DNA from 3 places in the Thalassotalea piscium genome. Region 2 is predicted to be linked to each of the others. Evidence: predicted binding sites of a transcription regulator. Region 2 holds the regulator's gene; each other region holds the start of a gene.

Region 1 (5,128 bases), 320 kb from region 2:
GTCAGTAACAGTGCGTTGTTTATTTCAATGCTCCATAATTAACCCTATGATATCTATTGAGCTGTATCCGTGAATTGGAAAAACATTATTGAAAATAAAGACCGATTATTTTGGTTAATGCACACCGGCGGATGGCTTGGTTTTGTGTTGATCCATTATTTGAGCTCTTTACTTCATGATCTTCGTGATTTGTTCGTTATTATAATTTTCTTAAATGCATACGCAGGCTGGATGTTCAGTATTCCACTGCGCTATCTTTACCGTAAAATTTGGAATTCCACGCCTTTAAAAATAGCATTAACGGTACTATTAGCCTCTTATTTTACTGGTTTGCTCTGGCAGATTGTCAAAAACATTAATTACTGGGAAATTTATAAGCACGGATATAGGCCAGAGTTTTTAATTCATTACCTTAAGAATTCGTTATTTTCTTTTTCAATTATGCTGTGTTGGAGTGTGCTTTACTTTGGGACTAAATATTACCAAATGCTGCAAACAGAGAAGCAAAATGTCCTACAAGCAAATAGTGTAGCTCATCAAGCCCAACTCAAAATGCTACGCTATCAATTAAATCCACATTTTTTATTTAATACGTTAAACGCAATTTCAACGTTAATATTGGTTGAAGACAATAAAACAGCAAATGGTATGGTAACAAAACTTAGTGAATTTTTAAGGTATTCGCTTGATAAAGACCCAATGAAGCGAGTAACACTTGATAATGAAATTGATGCATTAAAGCTATACTTAGGGATTGAAAAGGTGCGTTTTGAAGAGCGCTTGAAAATAGAGATTAATATTGCCTCAGACTGCAGACAAGCGTTAGTTCCTAGTATGATATTGCAACCGTTGGCAGAAAACTCAATTAAATATGCTATTGCTGAAAGAGAAGAAGGTGGCACAATTACAGTAAGTGTAAGTCGTTTTGGTAATGATCTTTTAATAGAACTGTCAGATGATGGCCCCGGTGCTAATATTGTTGATGGTAATATTTTCAGAGATAAAGGTGTTGGTTTGGCCAATACCAGAGAAAGGCTACAAGCGCTTTACCCTGGAAATTTTTCATTAGTTATTGCCCAAAATAATCCAAATGGTGTTAAAGTTAACATCAGACTGCCATATGATAATGGAAATTAGTAATGAACAAAGCGTTGTCAACAATTATTGTTGATGATGAACCGTTAGCTCGTAAGGGTTTAGCCGTTCGTTTAGCTGAGCACAAAGACATTAATATAATAGCCCAATGCAGTAATGGTCGAGAAGCAATTGAAGCGGTAAGAATACATCAACCCGACTTAATGTTTTTAGATATTCAAATGCCGGGTTTAAATGGCTTTGAGGTTATGCAATCTATCATCGACCAAAATTTAACCTTACCCATGGTTGTTTTTGTTACTGCATTTGATCAATATGCACTTCAAGCGTTTGAGGTACATGCACAAGACTATTTATTGAAACCAGCGGATGAAGAACGATTATCTCAATCGCTAGATAAAATTAGAGAAAAACGTCAAAGCCAACAAAATGCCGAGCACAAATCGAAATTAGTGCGTTTGGTCAGTAATGTTACTGGTAATGACTATCACACAATATTGAAAGAGCTAGAATCTGATCTTCCCGTTTCTATTACCAGTTATTCTGATGTGCTTGCGATAAAGGATGGTGGTGAAGTTAGTAGGGTGCCAACTAAAGATATATTATGGATTGATGCAGCGGGAGATTACATGTGTGTTCATACTGAAGAAAATACACATATCTTAAGAAAAACAATGAAACAGCTCGAAGAGTTACTGGACCCTAAACTTTTTGTACGTAGTCATCGTTCTACTATTGTGAATAAACACTATATTGGTAAGTTTTGTAGTCAACTTAACGGCGAATACTTTTTAGTAATGAGTAATGGTAAAGAACTGAAGGTTAGTCGTAGTTACAAAGACAAAGTTAAACAAGCCGTTAACGAATAGCCAATTTACTTTAAGTTGGCTTTTGAATCTAACTCCCGGAAAATTACAGCTTTGTCCTGTTTGTTGATTAAGGACAACAAACATTTATAAATAGATCTATTTTTATTTATAAGTGTAAAATCAATAGTAATATAGCCCTCTAATTTTAAAACTAAGTGAAAACATGACAGTTGATTTAAATAGCCGTTATGGCCTAAGTGCCGTACATAGTGAAGTGGTAGATGCGTGTAAAATTATTGAGCCATGTAATGCTTTAGATATGGGATGTTCTAGCGGGCGAAATGCACTTTACCTTGCTCAGCTTGGGTTTGATGTTACCGCAATAGATATTAACCCTAGTGCTATTGCTATGTTAGAGCGTATTTGTAGTGAAGAAAAGCTTAATTCTATCCAGACTCAAGTAAGCGATATAAATAATGCTAGCCTTGATACTAACTATGGTTTTATATCCTGTACCGTAACCTTAATGTTTATCGATCCGTCACGCTTTGATGATATTATTGCTGATATGCAAAAGTCTACGTTTGTTGGCGGGTATAATCTAATTGTGTGTGCGATGAATACCGAAGAACATCCTTGTCCTGTTCCATTTCCTTTTACCCTTAAAGCAGGGCAGTTACGTGAAGTGTATGACGGTTGGGAACTTATTAAATACAATGAAGACTTAGGTACAATGCATAATGGCGCCCAATTGCAGTTTGCTACTTTACTAGCTCGTAAGCTTAGCTAATAAATATTTGACCAATTCAGAGCATCATCAGGGAAGTTAGAACAAAGTAAATTGATGCAGTTGTAGTATTTTCCATCCATTCAATTTGTAAAGTCATCACTTTTCTGACGGGCTCTCAAGGGCGAGTTTAAAAGGCTTACGTAGGTGCAGTTAACGAGAATAACCATTATCTGTGATCAGTGCCTTGCCTCTAAGCTATTTAATGTTGCTGAATGAACAACTATTTTTTCAATTGCTATTAGATTTAACCTTGATTTGATACTGATAAAATATCATGTTGCGCTTTTATTAGTCGCTGACTTACTTCTTTCGTTTTTTGGGTTGCGTGTTGAAGTAAAACCGTAACGACAGCACCATTACTTTCTCCGATCATTATCCCTGTTTTATCTTCTGTGATCGCTTGTACAGCAGCTATACCAAGTTTGGTAGCTAAAATGCGATCTTTAGCCACAGGTGCACCACCACGCTGTATATGCCCTAATATACATGGTGTACAGTCTATGCCAGTTTTGTTTGTTATTTGAGCTGCAAGGTTTGTATTTCCTTCGGGCCATAAATTTTCTGCTATAACGATTAAATAGCCCGCATGACGATTTTGTTGAACGACTTTAATGTCATTACTTAAGTCATTAAGGCGTGCAGCTTGATCAGTACAGTCAAAGTTCTCAAATGATAATATCTGCTCAGCTGCAGTGGCAATTCCTACATTAAAAGTAATATGGCCACTTCTACGCCCCATCACTTCTACTAAAAATACACGCTCAAATGCATCAGCGGTATCTCTGATCTTATCGATAGCTTCAATTGCGGTATTTACAGCTGTAGAAAACCCAATAGTATAGTCGGTTTCGCAAATATCATTATCGATAGTGCCGGGTATACCAATCACCTGACCTTGCCAATGTTTTGCTAACTTGATTGCGCCTTTGAATGAACCATCGCCACCGATGACAATGAGCGCATCTATTTTATCATTTTCAAGGGTAAGAATAGCCTGATTAACTCCCTGTTCGCTGTGCATTGCATTGCACCGTGCACTTTTTAAAATAGTACCTCCACGGCCAATAATACCGTTAACATCAGCTAATTTAAGGCTTTTACACTCTCGATTAATTAAACCATTATAACCATGATAATAGCCAATAAGGTTATAGTTATAATGATGGGCACTTAAAACAATTGCACGAATTGCTGCATTCATTCCAGGGGCATCTCCACCACTTGTAAGTAATGCGATATTTTTCATGATCTAACGCTCGATTATTGAATTAAATTAAGGAGGTTAAGCCAATTTAATCTATTGCTGCTTTAATTACCATGAGGAAATAGGGGAGTTACTATGCTTCTATTAAAGAGTAAAGTTCAAGTGGCTTAGGTTTTAGTATAAGTAGCTGTACTAAAATATGAATAATATAGGTTAAAAAAGCTGGGTCTATTGATCTTTTAGGCTCTGCTATAAGCTATTTTAAGATAACAAGAGGAAAATAGTGCGATGTAGATATTCTATCTGAACTAACCTGAATTAGGGATAAGCTAAGTACACCAAAGCTACAATTTTATGCAGATCTGCGTTTAATTTGCAACTAATAGCCGGCTATTAGGTGCTCAAATCAGCCGTGATACAAACAAAATATAGCATTGGTAGTAAATTTGCACTTAATACTAAAAAAAAGAAATAATCTAAAATATTGCAAAGTATGATTTTTATCTTCGTTAAACGTACATCCATTATCCCGAGTTCAGGTTAACTATTTTTAACGTAGCTAGGTTGAAAAATAGCCATAGCCGTCTGCGTTGCCTCGAAAAAGCGTCACTCTTTGTTGCTTAATGTGAATTTGAAACAACTAAATATTACATTAAGCGCCACGATTGACAGCCATTCAAGTGCAACAGAGCAATAAATTGAAAGATCAACAGACCCTATATTATTTGTTATTAAATTTAGTGATCACTAATACCTTCATGGTGTTTGTAGCACCCACTGTTTCCATCATGTCTCCATAGGTAAATATAACTTTATCACCTTCTTTTAAATCTGCTTTTTTAACAACTGCGGCGAGTACCTTTTCCGATAAATCGTCGTTTGTACATGGCGTAGAATCGAAATATAAAGGGTAAACACCTCGATATATAGCAGAGTTATTTAACGTTTTTTGATGACGAGACAATGAGTAAATAGGTAAGCCTGAAGTAATACGTGACATTATTTTACTTGTTTGCCCTGATTCAGTTAATGAAATAATTGCTTTAACACCGTCTAAATGATTGGCAGCATACATAGCTGACAAAGCAATAGTCTCAGACACTTCAGTGAAGGTAAGTTCCATTCTGTGATTAGAGATATTGACAGAACGATGAGTTTCCGCACCTACACAAACAGAAGCCATCGCAGTTACCGTTTCAACAGGGTACTTACCTGCGGCAGTTTCAGCAG
Region 2 (5,128 bases):
CCCTACACTAAACTGATCAGCAACCGGAATACCGTCAATTTCTGTAGTGACTCTATTACCCGCAATGCCTCGAATAGCAATACTCGAATCGCCAAAGCGGCTACCAGAATTAATTACATTAATCCCCGCTTGATAACGAAATAGAGTTGCCATGTCATGTACTAGCATTTTATCAATTTCATCACTATTAATAACAGATACAGCGCCAACAACATCTTGCACTTTACGTGGTGTTTTACCAATAACAACAATCACTTCTGTATCATCTTTTGACGATACTTCAGGCATATCATTTGCTAAAATTGAACTAGTAGGTATAAAGAAACTGGCAACGGCTAAGCTAACCAAAGATTTGCTAAACATAAATTACTCCGCAGAAAGATGAAACTCTTATTGATCGAGTTATACGTGTTAAGTGTTAAAATTAACGTACTTATACAATAGTTAGTGCTAGAAAAAGATGATCTGAGTCAATTGTATTAAGCACCAATTAACTCAATTACGATTAAGTTGATTGAGCGCAAGTAATTCATGATATTCTTGCTTTCTTTTACAAATATGAAGCACATACACTTTCAGGTTCAATTATGGAAATAGACTTTTTTGCAGCCTTTATTATTGGCATATTAGGCTCAGGACATTGCATCGTAATGTGTGGTGGTATAACTACCATGCTGTCTTCTGCTATTAATAAAAGCCAACAGCAAAGCAGTAAGTTAAGTATAGTGATGGCATATAACTTTGGTAGAATTGCCACCTACTCGCTTATTGGTGCTATTGCTGGATTTACAGGTTCACTCGCCGCAAAAAACATTGGTTTTCCCGTCACTATATTAAGAATGATCGCAGGTGTTTTTCTTATTTTACTTGGGCTATATATTGGCCGTTGGTTTATGGTACTAAATAAAGTAGAGCAATTAGGCAAAGGCCTATGGAAACTACTGTCGCCGTTAAGTAAAAAATTTATACCGGTAAATAGTGCCAAACAAGCATTAGCATTAGGAGCCATTTGGGGATGGTTGCCCTGTGGGCTCGTCTATTCAACCTTAACTTGGTCATTAGCCAGTGGGTCATTAGTATCTGGCGCAACTATTATGTTTTTCTTCGGCCTAGGTACCTTACCTGCACTAATTACTGTTTCGGTTGGCGCGCTTTCTTTAAAGACATTGTTGCTTAATAATACTTTTCGAAAATCTATGGCAATAATGCTAATAATTTATGGAATTTATACGTTAAAATTTGCATCTGACATGATGTTCTAATACCATCAGTAGTAAATAATTTATTCGCGTAAATTCAAGGATAAAATGGAAAATCGTCAATGCTCAGGCCAACAACATATTCACTGCCAAAATTGTAGTATTAGTGAATTATGCTTGCCATACTCTTTAAATGATAAAGAATTAGAAGATCTTGATAATATAATTGATCGTAAACGCCCTATTCATAAAGGCGAGCAAATATTTCAAGATGGCGACAAAATGCAATCGCTTTTTGCTATTCGTTCTGGCACGTTTAAAACTTTTACTGTTGATGAACATGGCGAAGAACAAATTACAGGCTTTCATTTAGCTGGCGACTTATTAGGATTTGATGCAATTGCTGAGTCAACACATCCTAGCTTTGCAAAAGCTTTAGAAACCTCTATGGTGTGTGAAATTCCCTACGACACCTTAGACACGCTTTCAAACACAGTACCAAAGCTTAAAAAGCAAATTTTGCGAATGATGAGTACAGAAATTCGTGCCGATCAAGAAATGCTAACACTATTAAACCGTAAAAATGCAGAGCAACGTTTAGCAACCTTTATTAGTGCACTTAGTATTAGGTACCATGCTCGAGGCCTATCTGCTACAGAATTCAGACTAACTATGACCCGAAGTGATATTGGTAATTACATTGGTTTAACTGTAGAAACAATCAGCCGTTTACTTAACCGCTTTCATAAAAGTGGCTTAATTCAAGTCGAAGGTAAATTGATCACAATACTTGATGCAGAAAAATTAAAAGAATGTGCGGGCATTTAACCGCACTTATTTGCCGTTAAACACTATAGTTAACATCTCTGGGCTTGTTGGTATTTAATTGATTTAGAACAACTTATAAATTACGTCTTTGATGCATCATCTTATTAAGGCTACACTGATTATCAATTGATTATTTTTAATCGAAAGGCACAACTTACAAGATATTAAGTCTGTGTAGTCATAATTATGAATAACTTATGAGGCTAACCATGGAAAAATATAAAAAAATACTAACTGTTATTGACCCTACCACTGAAGATCAAAAAGCACTTGAACGTTCAATTGAGTTAGCAACAAAAACCAACGCAACCATTACTGCCTTTTTAAGTATTTATGATTTTTCATACGAAATGACTACTATGCTCTCAAGTGATGAGCGTGAAGTAATGCGAAATTCAGTGATCAAAGACAAAGAAGTTTGGCTAAACGAAAAAATTGCATCTGTCGCTCAACACGATATAAAAATTGACAGCAAAGTCATTTGGCATAACCGCCCTTTCGAGCCCATTATTGACCAAGTGCTAAACGAAGGCTACGACATTGTCATTAAAGGTACCCATGAACACGACAAACTTAAGTCAGTAATATTCACACCAACCGATTGGCATATACTCCGTAAATGTCCGTGTCCAGTATTACTAGTTAAATCACATTCATGGCCAAAAAATGGCAATATCTTAGCTGCAGTTAATGTAGGTAGCGACGAAGATGAACATATATCGCTTAACAACAAAATTGCAGAAGAAGCATTAAACTTAGGTAATTTAATTCAAGCAAATGTTCACCTAGTAAACTCATACCCCGGTACACCCGTTAATATCGCTATTGAAATACCTGAATTCAACGCTAACGAATACAACGAATCTATGCTCAATCATCATAAAGCAGCAATGACTACACTAGCAAAAAAATTCAATATCGCTCTTGAAAACACACACATAGGTGAAGGTTTACCTGAAGACATAATTCAAGACAAAGCACTATCATTAGACGCAGAACTGGTAGTATTAGGTACCATTGGCAGAACAGGCCTTTCAGCTGCATTAATTGGTAATACTGCCGAACATGTAATCGACGGGCTAAACTGCGATGTATTAGCGCTTAAACCTGAAGGCTACCAATCACCATTACAAAACTAATGTATAAGTTGAACTCTGCAAAGTAATATTGTCTTTTGTAGGCTGTGCTTTACCGCCAAGGACGGCGGTAGTAGGGTAATGCAGGAGCTATTACCGATAAGCACATCAGTTATCCTTATTCGTAAAAGGCAGCTATGTGACGGCATAAATGCGACCTACAATTAAGAAATTATGCTCATCAAGTGTTTCATTTCCACCTCAGTGGACGCTCATACTAACCATTAGCTCATTTTCATAGCTTTAGTTTTAACAAATAATATTGCCATTTGTAGGTTGTGCTTTACCGCCAAGGACGGCGGTAGTAAGGTAATGCAAGGAGCTATAACTGATAAGCACATCAATTACCCTTATTCGTAAAAGGCAGCCATTTGACGGCATAAATGCCGACCTACAATTAAGAAATTATGCTCATCAAGTGTTTCATTTCCACCTCAGTGGACGCTCATACTAACCATTAGCTCATTTTCATAGCTTTAGTTTTAACAAATAATATTGCCATTTGTAGGTTGTGCTTTACCGCCAAGGACGGCGGTAGTAAGGTAATGCAAGGAGCTATAACTGATAAGCACATCAATTACCCTTATTCGTAAAAGGCAGCCATTTGACGGCATAAATACCAACCTACAGTTCCATTCATTCTCTACTTTAGTTTTTATACTTAATCTTTTGGGTTAGTGCTAGTATCGGTATATAATACGGCTCAAAATTTTATCGACAGTATCAAACACTGATTATTACTATGATTGAAGACACAATCGCATTGACCAATGAGCAAGAAATTGCTTTAGACACAAAAAAATTAACTAAGAAACTTCGCTCTAAAGTCGGTAAAGCGATTGCCGATTATAATATGATAGAAGATGGCGATGTTATAATGGCAGCTATTAGTGGTGGTAAAGACTCATTTGCCATGCTTGATATTTTACTTGCCTTACAAAAGTCTGCCCCTGTTAACTTTAAAGTAATTGCAGTGAATTTAGATCAAAAACAGCCGGGGTTTCCTGAGCATATATTACCTACTTACTTTGAATCGCTTAATATTCCTTATTATATTGTTGATAAAGATACCTATTCTGTGGTCAAAGCCAAAGTACCAGAAGGGAGAACCACTTGTGGTTTGTGCTCGCGATTACGTCGCGGTACTTTGTATTCGTTTGCTGAAGAAATTGGGGCTACCAAAATTGCTTTAGGTCATCACATGGATGATATTGTTGAAACGTTATTTTTAAATATATTTTTTGGTGCTAAATTAAAAGCGATGCCGCCCAAATTACGTTCTGATGATAAGAGAAATACAGTAATTAGACCGCTAAGTTATTGCCGAGAATCTGATTTAATAAAATGGGCTGATTATAAGCAATACCCTATTATTCCGTGTAACTTATGTGGTTCGCAAGAAAACTTACAAAGACAGCATATAAAAGCAATGTTAACTCAGTGGGATACGACTAGCCCAGGCAGAGTGGAGAATGTATTTAAATCAATTAAGAATGTTAGTCCTAGCCAATTAGCTGATACCGACTTATTCGATTTTAAAAACTTGCCCATTGATAGAACCGTTGAAAAAGATGAATATGAATTTTCTAAAGAGGTAGTTTCCTCAACCAATATTGATGAGTCTTTGATCATTGATATTTCATACCAAGCGTAGGCTTTTAATAATTGAATGCAGGCTGTTAATAACAGCCTGAATCATTAATTACTCAGTGTCTTTACTAACAAAATAACGCTTGTTGTGGCGGATCATGTCTGATATTTCTTCAACATATTCGCTACCTCTTTCAGAATACGGCAATAAACCCGTTGCTAGTACTTCTGCGGTTAGGGGAAGTTCATTTTCTCTTAACTGATGCCTTATCGTACGAAAAACAGCATAAGCGCTATGGGTGTTGATATTATGCAAATAACGCTTCACTGCGTGCCTTACTGAACTATACGCTGCAACTTCGTGGTCGGCACCCT
Region 3 (5,128 bases), 1.8 Mb from region 2:
GGCACGTGTTTAACCATCGAAATAACAACGCGTTCGTTATTGACCCAATTATAATCGCCCACTTCATAGTCGCCGGATAATCTTGTCGTTCCAACTGTTTTCATATCTTCTCTGTTTAAAAATACTAATATTGTGCGGTCTTGATAGTTCATCGCAATGGCGATAACTTTACCATTGGGGGATATTTTGGCATTTTGATATTTGTTATGATCAAATAAATGCTCCCAGTTATTAGCGACGGTATAAAAAGAGGAGAGCAGTAATATGGTTAAAGCAATATAGTTTCGTGCGGTTTTCATTTTTAATTCCATTTAGTAGTTTTTTAATAAAGAAGGGAGTAATCAAACTGAAATTGTCTATCTATTCACATGAAATGTAATAGATTATTTCTGTAACTTTAAATTTTATTCGTTAGTAAAACAAGTATAATCACGACTTACATAACATTACTGATTTTTATAATGGCATTAACAGCAGTCGATTTTTTTATTAAAGGCGGTATCATAGCTTATCCTACAGAAGCTGTGTTTGGCTTGGGTTGTGATCCCGACAATATTGACGCGATTGAAAAATTGTTAGCAATAAAGAATCGCTCTGCTGAAAAAGGACTTATTTTATTAGCAGCAAACTATTCTCAATTGTTACCTTTTATCGATGACGAAAAAATTCCTCAAGATAAGCGCTCAACTATACTTTCAAGGTGGCCAGATGGTATTACTCAGGTTTTACCTAAAAATAAAAACTGTCATGCATTATTAACGGGTAAGTTTGACACTATTGCAGTGCGTATTACCAGTCAGCCAGATGTTGTAGCTTTATGTAATAGAGTCAATAAACCTATAGTTTCTACCAGTGCTAATTTATCAGGTGAAGAACCAGCCAAAACATGGCAAGCTTTATCAACTCATTTGGTTGATAAAATAGATTATATTATTAAAGGGCAGACCCTAGGGTACAACCAGCCATCAACCATTATTGATGCTTTAACCGGAGAACAATTTCGCGCATGAGCCAAGTAAATATTGAACAAGTCATTCCTTTTTTTAAACGCCTACAAGATCATATTTGTACTGAACTGGAAATTGCAGATGGTAGTGGTAAATTTATAGAAGATAACTGGTCACGCCCCGAAGGGGGGGGAGGCCGAACAAGAGTGTTAACTGAAGGAGCGATAATAGAGCAGGGTGGGGTGAACTTTTCACTTGTTTCTGGAGATAAATTACCTCCCTCAGCAACTGCTCATCGGCCTGAGTTAGCCGGACGACGCTGGCAGGCATGTGGTGTATCTTTAGTAATACACCCCAAAAACCCTTTTATTCCAACTTCTCATGCCAATGTACGCTTTTTTATTGCTGAAAAAGAAGGCGAAGCACCTGTATGGTGGTTTGGAGGTGGCTTTGATTTAACACCTTTTTATCCGTTTAAAGAGGATGTAGTCCATTGGCATCAAACTGCAAAAGACCTATGTGATCCCTTCGGTGAAAGTATTTATTCTGAGCATAAAAAATGGTGCGACGATTATTTCTACTTAAAACATCGTAATGAAACTAGAGGTGTAGGTGGCTTATTTTTTGATGACCTTAATCAGTGGCCTTTTGAGCAATGTTTAAATTATATCAAAGCAGTAGGAAATGGCTTTGTTGAAGCGTATGTGCCAATAGTTAATAAAAGAAAAGATACACCTTATCAAGACTCGCATCGTCAATTTCAACTTTATCGTCGAGGTCGTTACGTTGAATTTAACTTAGTTTTTGATCGCGGCACTTTATTTGGACTACAATCAGGTGGTCGTACTGAGTCTATCTTAATGTCAATGCCACCACTTGCTCGATGGCAGTATAACTATCATCCAGAAGAAGGCAGCGCAGAGTCAAATTTGTCAGAATACTTAACCCCACAAGACTGGTTAATATAATAATAATGATTGAGAAAAATAAATATGGTCACATTGAGCGTTTAGGCCCAGCAACAAAGCATAGTTTGCTAGGTTTAAAAGCTGCGTATAAGTATGAACTTGCGTTTAGGCAGGAAGTTTTTCTTTCGGTTCTTCTTACGCCTATAGCTATTTATATAGCCGATACATTTGTTGAGTTTGCATTGCTGATGTCAGGTATTTTTATTATATTAATTACCGAACTCCTTAACTCTGCAATTGAGGCTACTGTAGATAGAGTGGGTCTAGAACATCATGAGTTAAGTGGTAGGGCGAAAGATATTGGGTCTGCTGCAGTTTTTGTGTCATTAATATATTTTGTGGTTGTATGGCTTTCAAAAATTTACACAATGTTATAGGTTTTTAGGCCCTGTTGAGCAGCGGTTGCGTAGAATGATTAAGCTAAACACTGCTCGCCGCGATTAATGCGCTTTTATCTCAAGCAAAACTTAACAACGAAAGATCTATAGTCCCTAATTTTTAAGATTTAGATTGATAAACCTCAAATAACCACATAAGTAGTAAGTTTATTTGAGGCAGGTCAAAGTATTTAAAAATAAGTTCCTTACAATAGCGTTTAGTTTAAATCTTCCACTATGTAAGGAAATCTCCCTTGAAAAAAAGTATCTTAACTATTGCGCTTCTCTCTGTTATCTCTATAACTAATGCCGCTGATTATAAAGCTGGTGATATTGTTGTTCGTGGGGGGGTAACTAACGTTACTCCAAATAGCGATCACTCTGCCGTAATGCTCGGTGGTGCAGATTCAACTATGTCTTTAGCGGTAGATGATAACGCACAAATAGGCCTTAACTTTGTTTATTTTTATGATAAAAACTGGGCAATAGAAGTACTTGCAGCAACGCCTTTTACTCACGATGTTACGATTTATGATCCAAATGCCATTTTAAATGTAGATGGAGCAAAGCTTGCTGAAGTTAGTCATTTACCACCTACGGTTAGTGCCGTTTATTACTTTGACACTATGAATAATATTAAACCTTATTTAGGACTTGGTTTGAATTATACCGTATTCTTTGATGAGGGCTTTGAGTCAGCGCCTAAAAGTTTAGGCCTAAGCAATTTAGCACTTGATGGCTCTTTTGGACTGTCTATTCAAGCAGGATTTGATTTTAATTTGAATCAAAATTGGCACATTAACACATCAATTCGTTATATTGATATCGATACCGAAGCGACATTTGATGTCGGCGGTAACAACATCGGCAAAGCTAATATAAGTATTGATCCAACGGTATTTTCAGTACTAATTGGCTATAAATTTTAAGCAAAACATATCGTTTTCTACTATATAGACTACTCGAAGGACAAAGTAGTCTTTATAGTAACGTTGATTAAGGCTAAACAATCATTGGCAAAATCACGCTAATTCTATACCCTACTACTATACATTTCCTGCTAATTATTACTTATGGATCATTACCGCGTTTACGGCAATCCGATAGAGCAATCAAAATCTCCCACTATTCATCAGGCCTTTGCTAAACAAACACAACAAGAAATTTGTTACGAGAAAGAGCTAGTCCAACTACAGCAATTTTCAGAAGTTGTAAGTCAGTTTATTAAGCAAGGAGGCAAGGGAGCTAATGTTACCGCTCCTTTTAAAGAGCAAGCTTATAAACTGTGTGACCACTTAAGTGAACGTGCACAACTCTCTGGAGCAGTAAATACGCTTAGCTTTAACAATGGCGCTATCTTTGGTGATAACACTGACGGTGTTGGACTTGTTCAAGACCTTTTGTCTAATCAAGTAGTATTACGTAATAGCCGAATATTATTACTTGGTGCTGGTGGTGCTGCAAAAGGAGTTGTTTCTTCTTTGTTAGCGCAGAAACCTGATTTGCTGATTATTGCCAATCGCACTCAAGCAAAAGCACAATTTATTGTTGATCAATACCCTGAAGAAAACATTCAATCAAGTTTGTATAATGAAGTGGCTAAATATCATTTTGACCTTATTATTAATGCCACCTCTGCGGGCCTCACCGGAGATAGCCTACCAATCCCTAATCAAGCCATTACAACTAACACAGTATGTTACGATATGGTTTATGGAAAACAACTAACACCATTTTTAGTGCATTCAAAAGCACTTGGTGCCAAAAAAGTTATTGATGGCTTAGGGATGTTAGTAAGTCAAGCCGCTGAAAGTTTTGCTATATGGCGAGGTATAAAACCTTCAACACAGGAAATTATGAAGCAGCTTCGAGCAGAGTTGCAATAGGACTTTAATGAACCAGAAGTTTTTAATAAATGACGACTTTCATTTTAATAGTCAATTTCAAGCTTGGGTATTTACTGCGATGTACAGTGGAAGCTTACTCACATTTGTTGTTAAAAACTCGGCGCATTTAAAAAGCGTTACTCTAGCGATACAGTTTGACTGGGAAGAAAATGCCGAAGCGTGGCTAGAAAACAATGAGTTAGATGATGATACGCTTATTTATATCTAACTCTTGTTTAATAATTGGGCGTTACTCTTGTAGGTATTCGTTTTTAAGTACGACATAATTTAATGCTGACTGTTTAAGAAAAGCCTTTTCACTTTCTTTTAATGGCCGTGCTTGTTTAGCAGGGTTTCCAACATAAAGATAACCACTTTCTAGTACTTTATTAGGAGGGATCAATGCACCTGCGCCAATAAAAACATCATCTTCTACGACTACGCCATCCATAATGATCGCTCCCATACCAACTAAAATCCGGTCACCTAATGTACAGCCATGCAACATACATTTATGTCCAACAGTTACATCTTTGCCTATCAATAAGGGAAAACCATCAAGGTTATGTTCACCTTTTCTGGTAACGTGTAAGACGGTACCGTCTTGTATATTGGTTCTATCGCCTATTCTTATAAAATTGACATCACCACGAGCGGCAACTAAAGGCCAAATGCTAACGTCTTCACCTAATTCAACATCACCAACAATCACAGAAGATTTATCAATATATACATTGTTGGCTACTTTGGGAGTTACTCCCTTAAAACTTCTTACATGCGATGTCATGATTTATTCCTTTTGTTAGGGTGAATACAAAGATTAGAAAGTTAACTATAAAATAACGAGCCTTTTATACTAAAGCTTTTTAATCTTATTAATAGTGAACTTTAGTCTTAAGATTATATAACTCTACCGAATTAAGACTTAAATATGTAAAAAAAGCCGATAT

What was found. Region 2 encodes FNR, which switches genes on or off when oxygen is low (the NO sensors DNR and NnrR bind a similar motif). Its sites were predicted from a motif close to TTGATCTAGATCAA; they were not measured.
Region 1: a site for FNR is predicted at 2,028-2,041, ahead of tehB (tellurite resistance methyltransferase TehB). Genes of this name have one in related genera too.
Region 3: a site for FNR is predicted at 2,465-2,478, ahead of QUD79_RS00145 (OmpW/AlkL family protein). Genes of this name have one in related genera too.

Annotation. Positions count from the first base shown of each region.
Region 1 is NZ_AP027362.1:1,834,869-1,839,996, forward strand. It holds gene QUD79_RS07920 (sensor histidine kinase) at 70-1,137, shown strand; gene QUD79_RS07925 (LytR/AlgR family response regulator transcription factor) at 1,140-1,964, shown strand; gene tehB (tellurite resistance methyltransferase TehB) at 2,128-2,694, shown strand; gene QUD79_RS07935 (ATP-dependent 6-phosphofructokinase) at 2,939-3,940, opposite strand; gene pyk (pyruvate kinase) at 4,620-5,128, opposite strand, start outside.
Region 2 is NZ_AP027362.1:2,154,607-2,159,734, forward strand. It holds gene QUD79_RS09345 (TonB-dependent hemoglobin/transferrin/lactoferrin family receptor) at 1-363, opposite strand, end outside; gene QUD79_RS09350 (sulfite exporter TauE/SafE family protein) at 588-1,262, shown strand; gene fnr (fumarate/nitrate reduction transcriptional regulator Fnr) at 1,308-2,027, shown strand; gene uspE (universal stress protein UspE) at 2,237-3,166, shown strand; gene ttcA (tRNA 2-thiocytidine(32) synthetase TtcA) at 3,906-4,817, shown strand; gene QUD79_RS09370 (glucosaminidase domain-containing protein) at 4,866-5,128, opposite strand, start outside.
Region 3 is NZ_AP027362.1:30,869-35,996, forward strand. It holds gene QUD79_RS00125 (alpha/beta hydrolase family protein) at 1-299, opposite strand, end outside; gene tsaC (L-threonylcarbamoyladenylate synthase type 1 TsaC) at 462-1,010, shown strand; gene hemF (oxygen-dependent coproporphyrinogen oxidase) at 1,007-1,915, shown strand; gene QUD79_RS00140 (diacylglycerol kinase) at 1,921-2,292, shown strand; gene QUD79_RS00145 (OmpW/AlkL family protein) at 2,547-3,221, shown strand; gene aroE (shikimate dehydrogenase) at 3,366-4,178, shown strand; gene QUD79_RS00155 (hypothetical protein) at 4,186-4,407, shown strand; gene QUD79_RS00160 (gamma carbonic anhydrase family protein) at 4,429-4,965, opposite strand.